One region of the Mesorhizobium sp. RSR380A genome, then DNA from elsewhere that is predicted to be linked to it. Evidence: predicted binding sites of a transcription regulator. Region 1 holds the regulator's gene; each other region holds the start of a gene.

Region 1 (4,707 bases):
GCGTGCGCTCGGCGAGACAGCACCGCTGCTCTTGATCGGCATGGTCGCTTTCGTCGCCGATTATCCGACGACGCCTTTCGATCCGGCGACCGCGCTGCCGGTTCAGATCTATATGTGGGCAAACGAGGCTGAGCGCGCTTTTGTCGAGCGCATGTCCGGCGCCATCATCATCCTGCTCGTCTTCCTCATGGCCATGAACATCACCGCGATCGTGCTCCGGCGCCGCTTCGAGCGGCGCTGGTAGAAAAAAGGCAATTTGGTATGAACATCATGACCGAACAGTCCCTTGAGAATGCAGTGGGCGACAAAATGAACGCCAAGTCGAACGAAGTCATCAAGATGCGCGGCGACAAGGTCGGCGTCTTCTACGGCGAGAAGCAGGCGTTGTTCGACGTCAATCTCGACGTGCGTCAGAACCAGGTGACGGCGCTGATCGGCCCGTCCGGCTGCGGCAAGTCGACCTTCCTGCGCTGCCTCAACCGCATGAACGACACCATCGATTTGGCGCGGGTGACCGGCAAGATCACGCTCGATGAAGACGACATCTACGACAAGAACATCGATGTCGTCGAACTGCGCGCCCGCGTCGGCATGGTGTTCCAGAAACCCAACCCGTTCCCGAAGTCGATCTACGAGAACGTCGCCTACGGCCCGCGCATCCATGGGCTGGCCAAGCGCAAGTCCGACATGGACCAGATCGTCGAGCAGAGCCTGAAGAAGGCGGCGATCTGGAACGAGGTCAAGGACCGCCTGCAGGAGCCCGGCACCGGCCTGTCCGGCGGCCAGCAGCAGCGCCTGTGCATCGCGCGCGCCATCGCCGTGTCGCCGGAGGTGATCCTGATGGACGAGCCCTGCTCGGCGCTCGATCCGATCGCCACCGCCCGTGTCGAGGAGCTGATCGACGAACTGCGCCAGAACTACACGATCGTCATCGTCACCCACTCGATGCAGCAGGCGGCGCGCGTGTCGCAGCGCACGGCGATGTTCCATCTCGGCTATCTCGTCGAGGAGGGCGCCACCGACAAGATGTTCACCAACCCCGACGACAAGCGCACCCAGGACTACATTACCGGCCGCTTCGGCTGAGCCGTCCGGCGGGTGAATTTTCAGGCACGAGGACCAAGATCATGGGTGAACATACCGTCGCCTCCTTCGATGAAGAGCTCGGGCAGATCAGCAAGCTGATCCGCGACATGGGCGATCTGGCAGGCTCGATGGTCAGCGGCTCGACCAGGGCGCTGCTCAATTCGGACAATGCGCTGGCACAGCGTGTCGTTTCCGACGACGCCATCATGGATGCGCGCCAGCGCGAACTGGACGACCGCGCCATCACGCTGATCGCCAAGCGCCAGCCGATGGCCAACGATCTGCGCGCCGTGGTCGGCTCGATCCGCATGGCGGGCGACCTCGAGCGCATCGGCGACCTCGCCAAGAACATCGCCAAACGCGTCGGCACCGTGGGCTTGAGCGTCACGCCGCGCGACCTCTCGCACTCCATCGACGCCATGGCGCAACTGGTGCTGATCCAGGTGCAAGGCGTCGTCGAGGAATATGCCGCCACCGATGCGGCAGCGCTTGCAAAACTCAGGAATGACGACGAGCGCATCGACGTCAAATACACGTCCGTGTTTCGTGAGCTCTTGACCTACATGATGGAAGACCCTCGCAACATCACCGCCTGCACGCATCTCTTGTTCTGCGCCAAGAATCTTGAGCGCATCGGCGATCATGTCACCAACATCGCCGAAAATGCGTATTATGTGCTGACCGGCCAGCAATTGCCCGCCAATCGTCCGAAGCAGGACGAGACGGCGATGGCCACGCCGGCCTGATGAGGGTGAACTGCCTATGATCGCGCCACGCATCATGGTCGTGGAGGACGAGGAGCCACTAGGCGTGCTCCTCCGCTACAACCTCGAATCCGAAGGCTATCAGGTCGAGGTGGTGACACGCGGCGACGAGGCCGAGATCCGCCTGCAGGAAAACGTGCCCGATCTCCTGGTGCTCGACTGGATGGTGCCGGCTGTTTCCGGCATCGAGCTCTGCCGGCGGCTTAGAGTGCGGCCCGAAACCGAGCGGCTGCCGATCATCATGCTGACCGCGCGCGGTGAGGAAAGCGACCGCGTGCGCGGCCTGTCCACCGGTGCCGACGACTATCTGGTCAAGCCATTCTCGACGCCGGAGTTCATGGCGCGCGTGAAAGCGCTGCTGCGCCGCGCCAAGCCGGAAGTGCTGTCGAGCGTGCTCAAGGTCGGCGACATCGTGCTCGATCGAGAATCGCACCGGGTCTACCGCAAGAAGAGCGAGATCAGGCTCGGACCGACCGAGTTCCGGCTGCTCGAATTCATGATGCGCCATCCCGGCCGCGTGTTCTCGCGCAGCCAACTGCTCGACAATGTCTGGGGCGAGACGATCTATATCGACGAGCGAACCGTCGACGTCCATGTCGGGCGATTACGCAAAGCGGTCAACAACGGCCGCATGCCGGATGTCATCCGTACCATTCGCGGCGCCGGCTACGCGATCAGGGAAGACTAGGATGCTGCGCGTCGCGCCGTTGCCGGCCATTCAGGCGACATGCTTGCCGGATTTGGCCTGAATGCCCGGCGCGAAAATCTCCTGATCGACGAAGCCGAGCGCGCGCATGGCGCAGCCTTCGCGGATCAGCGGCAGTTCGTTGGGCTCGGTGTCGAAGGAGATCGACTTCGAGTGCTGGCCGCCGGCAGTCTGGGCGATGGCCTCGCGCAATGCCGGCTCGATCAGGTCGAAGGCGGCGGCGCTGACGCCTACCATGGCGACGGGTGCCGGATCGATCAGCGCAAACAGGCTGCCGAGGCCGAAGCCGAGCGCCTCGCCGGCCTTGCGATAGGCTTCGCGCTCCGGGCCGTCGGTTTCGCGGGCGCGCGCGGCGAGTGCGCGCATATCAGCGTCGCCGATATCGACCGGCTCGGCATCCTCGCCCATCATTTTGGCGCTGCGCCAGATGGCGTAGTTTCCGGCATAGGCTTCCACGCAGCCGCGCCGCCCGCAGCGGCAGAGCGCGCCGCCCGGACGGTGGATCATGTGGCCGAACTCGCCGCCCGAGGAATGGGTGCCGGTGAACAGTTCGCCTTTCAGCACCAGGCCCATGCCGATGCCGTGCGATAAGAGGATGGCGATAAAATTGTCGCGGTAGCGCTCGGGCTGGCGCCATTGCAGCGCCACCGCCATCATATTGCAGTCGTTCTCCATGGTGGCAGGAATGCCGAATTCCACTTCCAACATGTCGGCGAAGGCAATGTCGGTCAGTGGCGTGATTGGCGACCACAGCATGGCCCGCGCCTGCGAATCGGTGATGCCCTGGATGCCCATGGCAATGCGGGCGATGCTCTGGACGTCCAGGTCCGGGTCCTCGAGACGCCTCCGGACGATTGCTACGCATTCGCCGATCAGTTCGTCGCGCGGCTTGGTCAGCGTGTCCAGCCGGCGCTGTTCCTCGGCGACGACGTGGCCGGCATAGTCGATGACGGTGACGGACAGGAAATTGAGCGACAGCACGACGGTCATCACCGCCGCCGCTTCCGGGTTGAGACCAAGGCCCACCTGCGGCCGGCCGCGTTTCAGTGCGCCGGTCTCGCCAGGTTTGCCTTCAATCAGGATGCCTTCTTGAATCAGATCAGACGAGATTGCCGATATGGTCGAGTGGCTGAGGCCGGTGGTCGCCGCAATCTCGGTCCGCGACGGCTGGCCGGCCCGGCGCACGGCTGAAATCACCATCGCACGGTTGCGACGGCGCAGATCGTCGTGGCGGATTCCAACCGACATTTGTTTCCTCCCGGCCTCCTCGCGCCTCATGATAGTGAAGGCGTTCGACGGCACCAGCCAAATATTGGCAGACGCCGGCAGCCCTGTCATTGTTTATTGCGGACCTCGAAAAAATTCGGCAAGGCCATCAGAATCCATCAGAATCGATGTTGACAGCGCCTTATCATTGAACCAGTATTTTTTCGAGGCTCGAAAAAATAGGGCCTCTGTGTGCCGGCCCTCGGGCCAGTTTTGTCGCGCCGCACGCGGCGCAGGGAGGATTATGATGAACAGATTTGCAGCCGCCATGCTGGCGGGTGTCGCCATGTCGCTGGCGCTGGTGTCGGTCGCGCAGGCGAAGGACAAGGTCATCGGCGTGTCGTGGTCGAACTTCCAGGAAGAGCGCTGGAAGACCGACGAGGCGGCGATGAAAACGGCGATCGAGGCTGCCGGCGACAAGTACATTTCCGCCGACGCGCAGTCCAATCCCGGCAAGCAGCTGACCGACGTCGAAAGCCTGATCTCGCAGGGCGCCAACTCGCTGATCATCCTGGCGCAGGACGCCTCGGCCATCGGCCCGGCGGTGCAGAAGGCGCTGGACGAAGGCATTCCGGTCGTCGGCTATGACCGCCTGATCGAGAACAAGGACGTCTTCTACCTGACCTTCGACAACAAGGAAGTCGGCCGCATGCAGGCCCGCGAAGTGTTCAAGGCGAAGCCCGAAGGCAACTATGTCTTCATCAAGGGCTCGGGCTCGGATCCGAATGCCGATTTCCTGTTCTCGGGCTCGATGGAAGTGCTCAAGGAAGCCATCGACTCGGGCAAGATCAAGAATGTCGGCGAGGCCTATACCGATGGCTGGCTGCCGGCCAACGCCCAGAAGAACATGGAACAGTTCCTGACCGCCAATGACAACAAGGTCGA
Region 2 (4,707 bases), 3.3 Mb from region 1:
GTAGAACGGAACGTTGGCGTCGCCATTGACGGTCGAGACGACGGCGGTCTTCTTGCCGGCCGAGCCGAATTTCTTGATTGCGGAGACTTCGGTCTGCCAGTCGGAGAAGCCGAACGGCGTGTAGTTGACCATGATGTCTTCGGCGGCGACGCCCTTGGCCTTCAGATAGGCCTCGAGGATTTTGTTGGTGGTGCGGGGATAGACGTAGTCGGTGCCTTCCAACACCCAGCGCTTCACCGAGCCACCGTCTTCGCTCATGAGATAATCGACAGCGGGAATCGCCTGCTGGTTCGGGGCGGCGCCGGTGTAGAACACGTTGCGCTCGCTTTCCTCGCCCTCATACTGGACGGGGTAGAACAGGATGTTGTCGAGTTCCGAGAACACCGGCAGCACCGATTTGCGCGACACCGAAGTCCAGCAGCCGAACACGGCGGCGACCTTGTCCTTGGAGATCAGCTCACGCGCCTTCTCGGCGAAGAGCGGCCAGTTGGAGGCCGGATCGACAACGACCGCCTCAAGCTTCTTGCCGAGCAGGCCGCCCTTGGCGTTCTGCTCTTCGATGAGCATCAGCATGGCGTCTTTCAGCGTCGTCTCCGAAATCGCCATGGTCCCCGACAGCGAATGCAGAATGCCGACCTTGATCGTGTCTTCGGCGGCCTGGGCCGGAGACGACATCGACAGGCCGGCGGCGACCACGCCGGCCGAAAACATTTTTGTTATTGTGGAGAAATTACCCCTCATACCGAAGACTCCCAAGCTGTTTGATTGCACCGCGATAATGCAATGCAACTGCCGTGCCAAACGCAAAGGCGCCGCTCACGAAGATGGAATAGCCGAGCGTTATCAGCCGGTTGGTATATTAGCCTCGAGAAAACAGTGGTAGCCGGCGAAAATTGATTGAGGCAAATTTGCGCAGCGCACATGGCTTTTGCCTAATTTTTGCCCAATTGAGACAAATGCCTAGTTTTTGATCTCCGGCCGTGTGTTCCGGGCTGAAAATGTTGCGGTACCGCGCAAAAATAGGGCAAGCTCGCCCTCAAAAGAGTGACGTCATGACATCTCGCACCTCATGCATTTCCGGCATCCTGCTGCTGATGGCAACGAGCGGCGCCGCGCGCGCCGATTTCAGCGAGGGCAAGCTTCCGGACGGCACCTATCATTGCGAGGTCTACCTGCTCGGCGCCTTCCTCAACCTCGGCGACATCACCATCAAGGGCAATGTCTATAGTGGTCCGGTGACATTCGGCACCGCGACGCAAGGCTACAACTATCAGATGAATGCCAATGGCGAGATCACCTGGCTCGGGCCGCTGGGCGGCTATACCACCGGTGGCAACTCCGTCTCCATGACACAGGCAACACTGGACGGCGAGACCGCCCCGTCATTCGACATCATTCTGAAGCAGCCCGACGGCGCCTTCACCGCCTCGACCTGCACCAAGGGCTGAGCGATGCGTAGTGCCGCGCCCAGTTGCGGCAAAACCTTCCTCTTATGTCATGTGAATGTTGCCTAAGCAGACTAGGGCAACGGTGCGCCGTAACATCCACCCTGAGAGGCAGACACCATGGCCAATACACCGTCTTCATCCTCCCCCGTCATCCGCGAAATCATTGCCGAGCGCGTCTCGCGCCGGTCTCTTTTGAAAGGCAGCCTCGCCTCCGGCGCGCTGATTGCCGGCGGCAGCTTTGTCGGCTCCTTGTTTGCCGGCGAAACGCATGCCGCCGCAGCGCAGTCGACGCTCGGCTTTCCCGAGCTCAAACGGGTCTACGGCAAGACCCATGCCGCCGCCGAAGGCTATGAGACGACCATCGTCGCGCGCTGGGGCGACCCGCTTGCAGCCGGCCTCGCCGAATTCGACGGCAACAAGGTCGCGGCGGAGGAACAGGAAAAGCGCTTCGGCTACAATTGCGACTACATCGCCTTCATGCCGCTGCCCAAGGGCACGGTGAATTCCGATCATGGCCTGCTCTGCGTCAACAACGAATACATCTCGCCCAATGTGATGTTTCCGGGGATGACCGAGGGCGATGCCGGCAAGACGATGACCAAGGAACAGGTCGATCTCGGGATGGCCGCGATGGGCCATTCGATCGTCGAGGTGCAATTGAAGGACGGCAAGTGGGCAAGCGTGGCGGACAGCCCGCTCAACCGCCGCATCACCGCCAACACCGAAATGACCGTTTCCGGACCGGTTGCCGGCCATGCGCTGATGAAAACTTCGGCCGACCCGACTGGCACGAAAGTGCTCGGCACCAGCTATAATTGCAGCGGCGGTTTCACCCCCTGGGGTACGGTGCTGACCTGCGAGGAAGGCGTGTCCGACATTTTCGGCGGCGACCCGAAAAAGGCGCCGACTGCCGACCTGCTCGACCGTTACGGCTTCGACGGCTCCGACATCTATGGCCGCGGCCGCTTCCATGACCGCTTCAACCTCGACAAGGAACCGAACGAGGCCAACCGCTTCGACTGGGTGATCGAGATCGACCCTTACGATCCTCAGTCCAGGCCGGTGAAGCGCACGGCACTTGGCCGCATGTCGCATGAGGCCTCGACCGTGGTCCTCAACAAGGACGGCCGCGTTGTCGTCTATATGGGTGACGACGACTATTTCGAATATATGTACCGCTTCGTCTCGGCCAAGGCCTATGACAAGGCCAACCCGGCCTCCGGCGCCGATCTGCTCGACGATGGCGTGCTGTCGGTCGCCCGCTTCGATGCCGATGGCTCGATGACGTGGCTGCCGTTGGTGCACGGCCAGGGCAAGCTTACCGTCGAGAACGGTTTTGCCGACCAGGCCGAGGTGCTGTTGAAGACGCGGTTTGCGGCAGATGCGCTCGGCGCCACGCCGATGGACCGGCCCGAGGACATCGAGACCAATCCGGTGACCGGCCGCGTCTATGCGGTGATGACCAAGAACAAGAAGCGCGACCAGTCAAAGGTCAATCCGGCCAACACGCGGCCGGAAAATCTCTGGGGCCATATTGTCGAACTGATCCCGCCCGGCGGCCGCGGCGCGGACGCCGACCACACGGCCGAAAACTATGCCTGGGACCTGTTCGTGCTCTGCGGCAATCCCAGGGATGCCAAGGTCGGCGCCACCTTCCATCCGGATACGTCGGACAATGGCTGGTTCGTCTGCCCCGACAACATCACCTTCGATCCGGCCGGGCGGCTGTGGGTGGCGACGGACGGCGCCAATGATTTCGACCTGCCGGACGGCGTCTATGGCGTCGACACCGAAGGTGCGGCGCGCGGCCTGCCGAAGCTGCTGTTCACCTGCCCGCACGGCGCCGAAGCGACCGGCCCGTGCTTCACGCCGGACGGCTCGACTTTGTTCCTGTCGGTGCAGCACCCTGCGGAAGATGCAGAGACGCTCGACAAGGCGCAGACGCTGTGGCCCGACTTCAGGGATGGCCAGCTGCCGCGACCGTCCGTCGTCGCCATCCGCCGCAAGGACGGACAGCCGGTCGGCGCATAGTGAGTCCTAGGAAAAAAGGGCGGAACGCGCCATGCGCGTTCCGCGTAGCGATCCCGGAGGACGGCTCAGATCGTCTTGGCCGACATTTGCGAAGCGATGTATTCGGCCTGGCGGATAGCCAGCGACACGATCGTCAGCGTCGGATTTTCAGCCGCACCGGTGGTGAACTGGCTGCCGTCCGACACGAACAGGTTTTTGATGTCGTGCGCTTGGCCGTGCTTGTTGACGACGCCGTCTTCCGCCTTTTCGCTCATCCGGTTTGTGCCGAGATTGTGGGTTGAGGGATAGGGCGGCGTCGGGAAGGAGCGCGTCGCGCCGACCGCATCGTAAAGCGCTGTGGCCTGCTTGTAGGCATGGTTGCGCATCGCCGTGTCGTTGGGATGATCATCGAAATGCACGTCGGCGATCGGCATACCGTGCGCGTCCTTCTCGTCCTTGTGCAGCGTGACGCGGTTTTCCGCGCGCGGCATGTCCTCGCCGACGATCCACAGGCCAGCCATGTGATCATAGTGGTCGAGCGCGGTGGTGAAGGAACGGCCCCAGCCGCCGGGATTGAGGAAGGCGGCCATGAAGGGCAAGCCGAGCGACAGCGTCTCGAATTCATAGCCGCCGACAAAGCCGCGTGAGGGATCGTGCCGCGCCTCGTCGCGGATAATGCCGGCCATGGTGGTGCCGCGATACATATGCACCGGTTGGTCGAAGATGGCGTAGACCGAACCGGTGGTGTGGCGCATGTAGTTCTTGCCGACCTGCCCCGACGAATTGGCAAGCCCTTGCGGAAACTTCGCTGACTCGGAGTTCAGCAGCAGGCGCGGGCTTTCGATCGAGTTGCCGGCGACGGCGACGATGCGGGCCTTCTGCTCCTGCAGATTGCCGTCCTTGTCGGCATAGACGACGCCGGTCACTTTTCCGCTAGCGTCATGGTTGATCTTGATCGCCATGGCGTTTGGCCGGACCTCGAGATGGCCGGTCGCCTCACCTTTGGGAATCTCGGTGTAGAGCGTCGACCATTTGGCGCCCCATTTGCAACCCTGGAAGCAGAAGCCGGTCTGTTGGCAGGAGTTGCGGTCGTCGCGCTCGACCGAATTGATTGCCATGTTGCCGGTATGACATTCCTTATAGCCGAGCTTGTCGGCGCCGGCCTTGAGCACCTTGAAGTTGTTGTTGCCGGGCAGCCGCGGCCAGCCATTGGTGCCGGTGACGCCCATCTTGGCTTCCGCCTTGGCGT
Region 3 (4,707 bases), 120 kb from region 1:
TAGATGAAGAGGATGACGAACAGTGCTGCGATGTTGGTGCGCGACAGCGGCAACAGGATGTCGAAAAAGAAGCGCCATGGTCCGGCGCCGTCGACACGCGCCGCTTCCACCAACTCACCTGGAATGGTCATGAAGAACTGGCGAAACAGAAGCGTGGCGGTGGCCGAGGCGATCAGCGGAATGATCAGGCCGGCATAGGTGTCGATCATGCCGAGATCGACCATCACCTTGTAGGTCGGCAGGATGCGCACCTCGACGGGAAGCATCAGCGTGATGAAGATCAGCCAGAAGAAGACCATCCGAAGCGGAAAACGGAAGAACACGATCGCATAGGCCGAAAGGATCGAGATGAAAATCTTCCCCACCGCGATGCCGAGCGCCATGATCGTGGTGTTGAGCAGCAATCGGCCGACACTGACGCCGCCGATGCGGCCGACACCGCCGAACAGCGCCCCGCTGTAATTGTTCCAGACCTGGTCGCCGGGCAAAAGAGGCAATGGCGGCTTGAGGATGGTCTGCAGCGTCTGCGTGGAGGCAACGAAGGTGTAGTAGATCGGGAAAGCGACGATCAGGATGCCCAGGATGAGCACGGCGTGGGCGATGAGGGGGCGAAGCGGGGACTGACCAATCATCGCTCGCGCTCAACCGTAGTGGACTTTGCGTTCCACATAGCGGAACTGGATGGCCGTGAGTGAGATGACGATGACCATCAGGATGACCGACTGCGCGGCCGAATCGCCGAGGATCAAATTGACGAAACCGTCATTGTAGACCTTGTAGACCAGCGTCTCGGTGGCCTTGCCCGGCCCGCCGCCGGTGACCGCATGGACGATACCGAAAGTGTCGAACAGCGCATAGACCGTGTTGACGACCAGCAGGAAGAAGGTCGTCGGCGCGAGCAGCGGGAAAACGATGGTCCAGAAGCGCTTCGTCTCCCCGGCGCCGTCCATGGCCGCCGCCTCTATCAACGTCTTCGGCACTGCCTGCAGCCCGGCGACGAAGAACAGGAAATTGTAGCTGATCTGCTTCCAGGCAGCCGCGGACACCAGCAGGATCATGGCTTGGTTGCCGTTAAGCAAGGGATCCCAGGCGATGCCGAGACCTCTCAAGGCGTAGGCCAGCGAACCGATCGAGGGGTTGAACAGAAACAGCCACAACATGCCGGCAATCGCCGGCGCCACCGCATACGGCCAGATCAGCAGCGTGCGATAGAGGCCTTTGCCGCGCACCACCTTCTCGGCCATGACGGCAAGCAACAGGGCCACACCCATGGCGACGATCGCGGTCGCCAGAGAGAACACCAGCGTAACTTTGATCGAGTTGAGGTAGGCCGGGTCGGCCAGCACCTTGCGAAAATTGGCGAGCCCGACGAACTTGCTCTTCAGCCCGAACGGGTCTTCCCTGAGCATCGACTGGTAGAGCGCCTGCCCGGTCGGCCAGTAGAAAAAGATCAGCGTAATGGCGAGTTGCGGCGCCACCAACAGGTAAGGCAGGGTCTTGTTGGGAAAGACGACGCGTGGAGACAGGGTGATTCCCTCGCTATTCAGGAAATCGTCCACGCGGGTCCGCGTGGACGAGGTTCAACTGACAAATCGCTTCAGTTTCCGATCGCTTCCTGAATCGCCTTGTTGCCGCGTGCGACCGCGTTGTCGAGCGCCTGCTGCGCAGTCTGCTGGCCGGCCAGCATCTTCTCGAACTCCTCGTTCTCGATGTCGCGCACCTGCGGCAGGTTGACGAGGCGCACGCCCTTCGAGTTCTCGGTCGGCGCCTTGCCCAGCATCTGCAGGATCGGCGTCTCACGGCCCGGATTCTTGTCATAGAAGCCGGACTTCTTGGTCGCCTCATAGGCAGCGAGCGTCACCGGCAGATAACCCGACTTCTGGTGCAGATACTCCTGCACTTCGGTCTTGGACAGGTAGGAGAAGAACGCCGCGACGCCCTTGTATTCCTCGTCCGATTTGTTGCCGAACACCCACAGGCTGGCGCCGCCCGGCGTGGTGTTCTGGGGCGCGCCCTTGGCGTCACTATCATAGGGAAGCTGGCCGATGCCGTAGTTCATGCCCGACTTGACGATGTCACCGAGACCCCCCGACGATTCGGTGAAGATGCCGCATTCTCCGGCAAGAAAGATCTGCTTGGCTTCGGATGTACGGCCGCCATATTTGAAGGTGCCGTCCTTGGCCAGGTCGGCGAGCGCCTGGAAATGATTGACGAAGATCGGCGCATTGATCTTGAGCTCGACGTCGGTTCCGGCAAGTCCGTTCTGGTTGGTGCCATAGGAAACGTCATTCCAGGCAGCGAAGGCCTCAAGGTGGATCCAGGTCAACCAGGTCGAGGTATAGCCGCAGGAAGCGGCGCCGCTCGCCTTGATCTTCTTGGCGGCTTCCCACACCTCGTTCCAGGTCTTTGGCGGATTGTTCACATCAAGCCCGGCCTTCTGGAAGATATCCTTGTTGTAGTAGAGGATGGGCGACGAGGAATTATAGGGGAAGGACAGCATGGTCCCGTCCGGCTTCGAATAGTAGCCGACGATGCCGGGCAAATACTGGCTCTTGTCGAAGGTCACGCCGGCGCTGGTCAGCACATCGGCCACCGGCTTGATCGCACCTTCGGCGGCCATCATGACGCCGGTACCCACGTCGAACACCTGGATGATGTCGGGCGCTTGCCCCGCACGAAAGGCAGCGATGCCGGCATTCAGCGTTTCGGGATAGGTGCCCTTGAAAACAGGGAGAATTTCATAGTCGCTCTGGCTGGCATTGAAATCCTTGGCGATCTTGTCGACCACCTCGGCATTGGCGCCGGTCATTGCATGCCACCAACTGATCTGGGTGGCGGTGAAGGCGGAGGTGGTGGAAAGCAGGGTCAAGGTGGCGGCAACACCGGCCGCAAAGCCGAACAACTTCATGTTTCATCTCCCGTTTGTCATTGGCGAAAGGGGCGCTCCCGCGAACGCAATATGTGTCGCTGATGACAATCGGACAACGGATTTGTTGCTGTTTCGTGAATTTCATACCCGGCTAACTTCGCGCCCCCTCGCCTTGCAACGAGGACAGAGAGAAATGCCAAGCCGGCTCAGCGATAGAATGGGGCATGGTGGGCCTGCAAGGATCGCCGACCGCCCAGCGATGCGTGAAGGGCCCGCGTGACAGCGCCACGCACCTGCACCGTGCGGCCGCCAAACCGGCGCTCGGCCAGATCGAGATCGGCCGAGCGGCATCGCGCCAGGCGCTGCTGTAACCGTGCGTCTGGAATGAGACAGGATCGCCGCAACGTACAACCCGAAAAACCCGCTGTAGTTGTAGTTCGCATAACCGATTCTTCGTCAAGCGTGGCATACTAATCAAGTGGACGGCTTGATTGCTGTGGGAGAGCAGGTGGGGCGAGATGCTGACGGTCTATAATTGTATCGTGCATGAGCACGATCTGAGACTGGTCGCACTGGCAGCGCTCATTTGCGGTATTTCTTCCTTCTCGGCGGTCAACCTGCTTCGCCATGTCGACCGCTCGAGCGAGCGCAACCGCTATACCTGGCTGATGATAGCAGCCACTTCCACCGGCTTCGGTATCTGGGCGACGCATTTCATCGCAATGCTTGCCTTTTCTCCCGGAATCCCCAACGCCTACAATACGGAAATGTCGGCGCTTTCGCTCGCCGGTTCCGTCGCCCTGACCGCTGCGGGCATGTGGATCGCCACCTTGCGCCGGGGCATCGACTACCCTCTGGTCGGCGGCGCGGTCCTCGGCGCTGGTATCGCCGCCATGCACTATATCGGCATGGCCGCCTTCGAGGTCGAAGGGCGCATCGTCTGGAACCCGCTGCTGGTCGGCGTCTCGGTGCTGACAGGCGTCACCCTCGCCGCGCTGGCGCTGCTGGTCGTGTTGCGACGGCCGTCCATGCAGGCCACAATCGCCGCCGCCATCCTGTTGACGCTGGCGATCTGCAGCCTGCACTTCATCGCCATGGGCGCGGTGTCGATCTTCCCGGACTCCTCCATCGAGATATCGCAGTTCACGGTCGAACCGGTGTCGCAGGCCTTCGCCGCCGCTGCAGTCAGCATGGCTATCCTGGTGCTTTCAGCCGCAGCATTGTGGATCGACCTTCGCTTCCGGCGTCACAAGCTCGAGGCCGAGCGCATGCACGGCCTCGCCAACGCCGCCGTCGAGGGGCTGATCGTCTGCGACGGCGCCCGCATCGTCAGCGCCAATGACAGCATCGCGGCACTCACCGGCATTGCGCCGGAAGTGCTGAACGCGATGCTGCTTGGCGACCTCTTCGGCGAACGCACCGCGGCCGGCATGTCCGACTGCAGCGGACAGGCACAGGAAGCCGAACTCAGAGCCCATGACGGCGCCACCATCCCCGTCGAACTTATCGCCAGAAGCATCGACTATTGCGGCAAGCGGCACAGCGTGGTCGCCGTGCGCGACATCCGCGAACGCAGGAAGGCCGAGCAGGAGATCCTGCGCCTCGCCCATTTCGACCCGCTGACCGGGCTCCCCAACCGCCGCAGTTTCTCCGGCCGGCTCGAGGCCGAAATTGCCGCAATGGACCGCGGCGGCAAGGGTGGGCATCTTGCGCTGCTGCTGCTCGACCTCGACCGCTTCAAGGAAGTGAACGACCTGTTCGGGCATGGCGCCGGCGATGCCATGCTGCAGAAGGTGGCGCTATGCGCCTCCGCCGTGCTCCGCCACGGACAGATGCTG

The links. Region 1 encodes PhoB, which activates phosphate uptake and scavenging genes when phosphate is short. Its sites were predicted from a motif close to TGTCATNNANCTGTCAT; they were not measured.
Region 2: a site for PhoB is predicted at 1,494-1,510, ahead of ACYG9Z_RS27065 (PhoX family protein). Genes of this name have one in related genera too.
Region 3: a site for PhoB is predicted at 2,971-2,987, ahead of ugpB (sn-glycerol-3-phosphate ABC transporter substrate-binding protein UgpB). Genes of this name have one in related genera too.

Annotation. Positions count from the first base shown of each region.
Region 1 covers NZ_JBTTIB010000001.1:2,286,501-2,291,207, reverse strand. Annotated here, with positions in the region: gene pstA (phosphate ABC transporter permease PstA) at 1-244, shown strand, start outside; gene pstB (phosphate ABC transporter ATP-binding protein PstB) at 262-1,086, shown strand; gene phoU (phosphate signaling complex protein PhoU) at 1,128-1,832, shown strand; gene phoB (phosphate regulon transcriptional regulator PhoB) at 1,849-2,538, shown strand; gene ACYG9Z_RS11030 (ROK family protein) at 2,569-3,804, opposite strand; gene xylF (D-xylose ABC transporter substrate-binding protein) at 4,070-4,707, shown strand, end outside.
Region 2 covers NZ_JBTTIB010000001.1:5,576,695-5,581,401, reverse strand. Annotated here, with positions in the region: gene urtA (urea ABC transporter substrate-binding protein) at 1-741, opposite strand, end outside; gene ACYG9Z_RS27070 (hypothetical protein) at 1,053-1,448, shown strand; gene ACYG9Z_RS27065 (PhoX family protein) at 1,566-3,479, shown strand; gene ACYG9Z_RS27060 (GMC family oxidoreductase) at 3,545-4,707, opposite strand, start outside.
Region 3 covers NZ_JBTTIB010000001.1:2,167,925-2,172,631, forward strand. Annotated here, with positions in the region: gene ugpE (sn-glycerol-3-phosphate ABC transporter permease UgpE) at 1-632, opposite strand, end outside; gene ugpA (sn-glycerol-3-phosphate ABC transporter permease UgpA) at 642-1,526, opposite strand; gene ugpB (sn-glycerol-3-phosphate ABC transporter substrate-binding protein UgpB) at 1,598-2,908, opposite strand; gene ACYG9Z_RS10445 (bifunctional diguanylate cyclase/phosphodiesterase) at 3,388-4,707, shown strand, end outside.